Nisaea sediminum: one gene and its partner. The protein of the gene in region 1 interacts with the protein of each later gene in a pairwise test. Links are inferred from orthologs where the notes say so. Each region holds a gene or a part of one and is shown in the gene's direction. Other genes may lie near its edges.

Region 1 (3,130 bases):
ACCAAGCCGGAAATCATGGGCCAGTTCGTCGGCGCCATTAACGGCATGAAGGCCGCCTGCCTCGCCCTCGACTATCCGGTCGTCTCCGGCAACGTCTCGCTCTACAACGAGACCGAGGGCAAGGCGATCCTGCCGACCCCGGTGATCGGCGGCGTCGGCGTCATCGCCGATATCGAAAAGCGCGCCACCGTCGCCTTCAAGGCGGCGGACGAGGCCATCCTCGTGATCGGCGAGACCAAAGGCTGGCTCGGCCAGTCGATCTATCTGCGCGAGATCCAGGGCCGCGAGGAAGGCGCTCCGCCGCCGGTCGACCTCGCGCTGGAAAAGAAGAATGGCGATTTCGTCCGCGGCCTGATCGAAGAGGGCAAGGTCACCGCATGTCACGACGTCTCCGACGGCGGTCTCGCTATCGCGCTCGCAGAGATGGCGCTCGGTGCGAAGGGACTCGGCGCGGCGGTTGAACCTGCGGCGGGCCAGCCGGCCCACGCCTGGGCCTTCGGCGAGGATCAGGCGCGCTATGTCGTCACGGCGAAAGATGCCGATGCCGTGCTGAAGGCAGCCGCGGCGATGGGCGTATCCGCGACCGTCATCGGACGGACCACCGGGGACGGCGAATTGAAACTCGCCGCCGGTGACTCCATATCGGTGTCGGTGCTACGGTCGGTGTTCGAGGCTTGGCTGCCGGATTACATGGCCGCCTCCTGAGACCGACAAGAAACGAAGCAGGGACAAAAACACATGGCAATGGAAGCCGGAGAGATCGAACGCCTCATCAAGGAGACGTTCCCCGATGCCCAGGTCACGATCGAGGATCTGCGCGGGGACGGCGATCATTACGCCTGCCATGTTCTCTCCTCCGCCTTCGAAGGCAAGACCCGCATCCAGCAGCATCAGATGGTCTATCAGGCCCTGCAGGGCCGCATGGGCACCGAACTGCACGCCCTCGCGCTGCAGACCGGAACGCCCGGCTGATCTGATTCTGTTATAATCATTTAATCGAACGGCACACGGACCCATGAAAGGACCTCGCCATGCTTGACGACGCCACCCGCCAGCGTATCCAGAACGAAATCGACTCCACCGACGTGGTCCTGTTCATGAAAGGCACCCCGGTCTTCCCGCAGTGCGGCTTTTCCGCCGCCGTGGTTGGCGTGCTCAGCCATGTCGGCGTGAAGTTCAAGGGCATCAACGTGCTCGAGGATCCGGCGATCCGCGAAGGGATCAAGGAATTCTCCAACTGGCCGACGATCCCGCAGCTCTATGTGAAGAACGAATTCGTCGGCGGCTGCGACATCATCCGCGAAATGTACGAGACCGGCGAGCTGCTCGAGATGCTGAACACCAAGGGCATCGACGTGCAGATCGGCGCCGAGGCCTGATCCTTCCCGATCGAAGATGAGTACGAAAAGGGCCGCTTTCGCGGCCCTTTTCTTTTGCGTGTTCGTAGCGCTGGACCTCACTTGGTGGGATCGCAGGTATCCTGCAGCAGGACCCGCTCGCCCTGAAGGACGCTGAGCGTGCGGTCGCTTTCCTGGAAGCGCAGCGTCAGCACGGCACCCTCGCCCGCCTCCCCGCTCACCTTGCTCTGTTTGAAATTGCAGAGATAGCCGACGAGGCCGAGCGCGACGGTCTCGATCTTTCCCTCGACCGGCGCGGAGGTCGCGCCCTTGTCGATCGAGACGACGTCGCCATCCTCGCCGATCCCGACCTGGACGAAACTGACCAGCGAAGTCTCGTTGTGGATGAGGTTCTTGCGCACAGGCAGATCAGCGGCCTGGCCCGCCGCGCCGCCGAGAAGGACGAGCGCCACAACACCTGGAACCACTTTCAGAAACATTCTCTTGCTCCCTTGCGCCCGCGGCGGCCGGTCGCACTCCGGCGACGGCCCGGCGGGACGCTTCATCAACGTTCTTTTTCGATAAAGTGCCGGCCGCCGGTTTCGGGATTCTTGTTTTTGGCGCCTCTTGCGGTCGGCAAGAGTGCATTTTACGCCGAAAGATAACGGCGCGATATTTATTTCACGTACCAAGAAAACACGAAAACGAGAGCAAGTGTTCAGCAGGTCATAAACTCTTGCACAACCGTCATCCCGACGAAAGTCGGGATCCACTTTCCGATGACCTGACGGCTCAGAGAGTGGATACCGGATCAGGTCCGGGGTGACGATTGAGGGGAGCCGCCTTCTTCCCGGTCTTCCCCGTTGAGTTCCGCGAGGTTGTCCAGAAAGCGCGCGAGGTAACCGTTCAGCCGGCCGACATCCTCTTCCGAGAACCCTTCCAGCAGCTTGCGCTGCCGCGCCAGCGCGACCTCCAGCACCTCGGCATGGAGCGCATGCCCCTTCGCCGTCAGGAACCAGTCACGCCGCCGAGCACCGTCGTCCGGAGCGGCGAGACCGTCCGCCTCGAGACGTTTCAGGCACCGGCTGACCGCTCCCTTGTCGATGCCGATGGTCCGCGCGGCGTGGCTGACGCTGCTGCCCGGTTCGCGGGTCAGCATCACCAGCATGCGCCAGTCCATCGCCCCGATGCCGAACCTCTCCTGGTAATGCCGGGCCGCGCTGCGGGTGAAACGGTTGGCGGCGAAGGTCAGGAGCACGGTCGGCGTCCGCCGGAAGCTCAGCGTCTCCTGCGCCTCCCCGCCCGCTTCGTCAGGAACGGCTACGAGGAAGAGAGAGTCCGGAAGGTCGCTGGTCTCGTCCGTCATATCCTGCCTTTTCGCTCCTCGGATGATCGCTCCCAGCATCCCAGAGAGAACCCGTTGACTCAACAACACCCTTCTGTTGACATGACAACAAAAAAACGAGGGATATGGGATGGAAACGATCAGCGTCACCTGGATCCTGCTGGACGGAACGCGAAAATCGGTCGCTGTCGAGACCGGCGGCAACCTTATGCAGGCCGCGCTCGACAACGGGATCGACGGCATCGTCGGCCAATGCGGAGGCAGCCTCGCCTGCGCCACCTGTCACGTCGTCGTCGAAGAGGCACCGTCGGCCCTGCCGGAGATCGCCCCGGACGAGGACGACATGCTCGACATGGCCGAACCGGAGCGCCTGCCCGAAAGCCGCCTCTCCTGCCAGCTCGTCGCACTGCCGGAACTCGACGGCATCGTGCTGCGCGTACCCTGACGC
Region 2 (3,194 bases), on another replicon or contig:
ACATGAAACCGGCCCGCGTCAGATCCGCCAGAGACACCATGTTGGCGACGGTCTCGCGGCCTTCCGGCGTGTCGTAGCTCGGCAGCTTGGCGAGAATGATGTCGACCTCGCGATCGTGCGGCAGATAGTTCAGCGTGGTGACGATGCTCCAGCGGTCCATCTGACCCTGGTTGATCTGCTGCGTGCCGTGATAGAGGCCGGTCGTGTCGCCGAGACCGACCGTGTTGGCGGTCGCGAAGAGGCGGAAATACTTGTTCGGGTGGATCACCTTGTTGGTGTCCAGCAGGGTCATCTTGCCGTCCGTCTCCAGCACGCGCTGGATCACGAACATCACGTCCGCGCGGCCGGCATCGTATTCGTCGAACACGAGCGCGACACAATTCTGCAGCGCCCAGGGCAGGATGCCTTCGCGGAACTCGGTGACCTGCTTGCCGTCGCGCAGGACAATGGCGTCCTTGCCGATCAGGTCGATACGGCTGATGTGGCTGTCGAGGTTGACGCGCACGCAGGGCCAGTTCAGGCGGGCCGCGACCTGTTCGATATGGGTCGACTTGCCGGTGCCGTGATAGCCCTGGATCATGACCCGCCGATTGTGGGCGAAGCCTGCGAGAATGGCGAGCGTCGTCTGCTTGTCGAAGAGATAGGTCGGGTCCAGCGTCGGAACGTAGTCGCTCGCCTCGCTGAACGCCGGAACCATCATGTCGACATCGATGCCAAAGGTCTCGCGGACCGACACTTCCGTGTCCGGCGCTTCGATATGGTGCGCGGGCTTGCGCTCGTAAACATGTGCTGCCGCCATGGCCTTCATTCCCAAGTGATGTGGGTGACTCTCCGGCGCCGGAACGTCGTCAGCGAGGTTCCCACGCGTTCAAGATAGAAACTTCTTCAAAGTCGTATAGGCCTCGTTGATGATTTTCAACCGTTCTTCGGCCTGCTTGTCGCCGCCATTCGCATCCGGATGATGCTTTTTTACGAGCTGCTTATACCGGGCCTTCAGCTCCACTTCCGAAACCGGCGGCTCCAACCCCATGATTGCGAAAGCTTTTCCTTCCGCCGTCTCGGCTCCAGGACGGGTCGGACCGGCACCGGAGGCTGCCCCCATTTCCTCGTCACCATTGAGCGCGCCGAACGGGTCTCTGTAATCCCCGGCAACAAACTTGCGATAAGCCGCCGCGGCACCGAGCGGCCAGGTCGGCCGGTCCCAGGTGGTTGAGCGGCGGATCGCCTGTTCGAGTTCTTCAGGCGATACGCCTTCGTAATAGTTCCATTGCTTATTATATGAGCGCACGTGATCGAGGCAGAACCAATAATAGTCCTCCAGACGGTCGCGCGCCTTCGGTGCCCGGTGCTCTCCCCGCTCGCGGCAGCCGGGCGCATCGCACCGGCGGAATCCGGATTCGGCAGCGTAGCTGTCGATTTTCAGGGAATCGCTTTGCGCCTTCCGCATACCGTGGTTTCCAAATTAGCTCTGGCCCCGCATTTGCAGGTCGTTCGAAACTGGGGGTTATCGCCCCGCACAAAATCCGGAAAGGCCGCGCGAGCGGCCAAAGGAGTTAAATTAATGTCCGTGACCGAGACGATCAAAGTGAAATTAACCGCAGCCCTCGCTCCAGCGCATCTCGAGGTGGTTGATGACTCCCACCGTCATCGCGGACATGGCGGTTGGCGCGAGGGTGGAGAGACCCATTTCAATGTCGAAATCGTCTCCGACGCCTTCGCGGGAAAGTCGCGTATCGAGCGGCAGAGGATGGTCCATGAAATCCTCGCGGCCGAACTGGCCGATCGCGTGCATGCCTTGTCGATCAAGGCCAAGTCACCGGCCGAGTAACCGGAGTGAGACCCAAGCGATGCAATCAAAAAGGGATTTCTTATGACTGAATCGTTTTTTAGTTGCGTAAAAATTACATACGCTGATACATCGGAGCACGTGCTCCAGAACGGCAGTACGGTCTGAATATGCGGGTATCGGTTTGTCAACGCTCATAAGCAAGAATGTTCTGGTCGACGGACGCCGCACCAGCATGCGGCTCGAGCCGGCGATGTGGGACGCCCTCGGCCAGATCGCCGCGCGCGAAAATCTTACCGTTCATCAGATCTGCGGGATCGTGAACCGGCACCGGATGAACACGTCGCTCACCTCCGCGATCCGCGTCTTCATACTGGGTTACTTTCGGATCCTTGCGGATAACCTGGAACGAAGGCCTGCGGTCGGCTCCGAGGAATCGATCATCCATATGGTGTTCCGCCAGACGGAAGAGTTCCGGAACTCGCCGCAACTTGGGCGTTACGCCGGCTCCTTGTAGTAATCCGGCCAGATCTCCTTCACCACCGGGCTGCTTTCTCCGAACGCGTGACAGGAATTGAGCAGCGGCGGGGTGCCTTCTCGTTCCGGCTCCTTCTCGCCGCGCTCCCGCCGGAGACGAGCCCGCTCGCCGTAGAGCGTCTGATAGGCCGTCGTCGCCATCGGCCAGAGCAGTTCGACGAGATGGGTGCAGCCTTCCGCACCGCCGAGCGACGACAGCACCTTCTTGCGCCAGCCGGGACCGATGCGCACGCCTTTAAGGCGCTGGAAGTTGCCCGTTATGGCCGGACAGATCTCGAACGGCCCGTTATCCGTCACCGCCTCGACCGCGTGAATTGTGAGATCGTCGTCGACCGTCAAGCGGATCGACATGTCGTGGATCGGCTCGCCCGGCTGAATCCCGCCCCGGAACTTGTTCGGAACCTCGTATGTCTTCACGTCCGTGATGCGGCCCTCGATATCGAGCAGGCCGTCATCCCGCCGGAAGCCCTCGCAGGTGACACGGCGCGTGTGGACTTTCCGGCGCGGCGCCGGATCTGACAAGGGCATGGAACTCTCCGGAGTGATATTGCTTTGCAGCAAAAATCAGTCCGGGCCGCGCGGAAGTCAATTCCCTCGGCACCGCCGGTTTACGGCAGGCCGGCCATTCCGGATCCCGAAATGAAGGCCTCGCGCTCCAGGACGGCTTCCTCCAGGTCCTCGCGGACGGCCGCGTAGATGTCCCGGATCGATACCATGCCGATGATTTTTCCATCCTCCTCCACGGGAAGATGCCGGAACTTGCCTTGCTGCATTCGCTGCAAGGCGTCCATCACCGACGCCTTGGGTCCGATGGTTTCGGGATTCGCCGTCATAATCGCCGAAATCTTCGTCTCCGCCGCCGGCAGTTCCT

What was found.
Region 2: the proteins of grxD (region 1) and IG122_RS12270 interact in binary tests that used the Escherichia coli proteins (3 or more experiments, as listed by UniProt). The link is inferred for Nisaea sediminum from one-to-one orthologs.

The regions. Positions count from the first base shown.
Region 1 is NZ_JACZCQ010000003.1:264,697-267,826, forward strand. The notes cover bases 1-2,705. They hold grxD (Grx4 family monothiol glutaredoxin), read left to right. Parts: upstream 1-1,031; coding sequence 1,032-1,379; downstream 1,380-2,705. Other genes in these bases: purL (phosphoribosylformylglycinamidine synthase subunit PurL), read left to right, coding at 1-705; IG122_RS06280 (BolA family protein), read left to right, coding at 739-972; IG122_RS06290 (hypothetical protein), read right to left, coding at 1,457-1,837; IG122_RS06295 (MarR family winged helix-turn-helix transcriptional regulator), read right to left, coding at 2,149-2,703. Outside these bases: IG122_RS06300 (2Fe-2S iron-sulfur cluster-binding protein), read left to right, coding at 2,813-3,127. UniProt on the Escherichia coli protein: Monothiol glutaredoxin involved in the biogenesis of iron-sulfur clusters.
Region 2 is NZ_JACZCQ010000006.1:55,938-59,131, forward strand. The notes cover bases 242-3,194. They hold IG122_RS12270 (BolA family protein), read left to right. Parts: upstream 242-1,561; coding sequence 1,562-1,828; downstream 1,829-3,194. Other genes in these bases: cobS (cobaltochelatase subunit CobS), read right to left, coding at 242-799; IG122_RS12265 (J domain-containing protein), read right to left, coding at 869-1,447; IG122_RS12275 (ribbon-helix-helix domain-containing protein), read left to right, coding at 1,971-2,303; IG122_RS12280 (DUF2889 domain-containing protein), read right to left, coding at 2,285-2,851; IG122_RS12285 (CBS domain-containing protein), read right to left, coding at 2,932-3,194. In the rest of the region: more of cobS, read right to left, coding at 1-241. UniProt on the Escherichia coli protein: Transcriptional regulator that plays an important role in general stress response. Has many effects on cell morphology, cell growth and cell division. Acts by regulating the transcription of many genes, including dacA (PBP-5), dacC (PBP-6), ampC and mreB.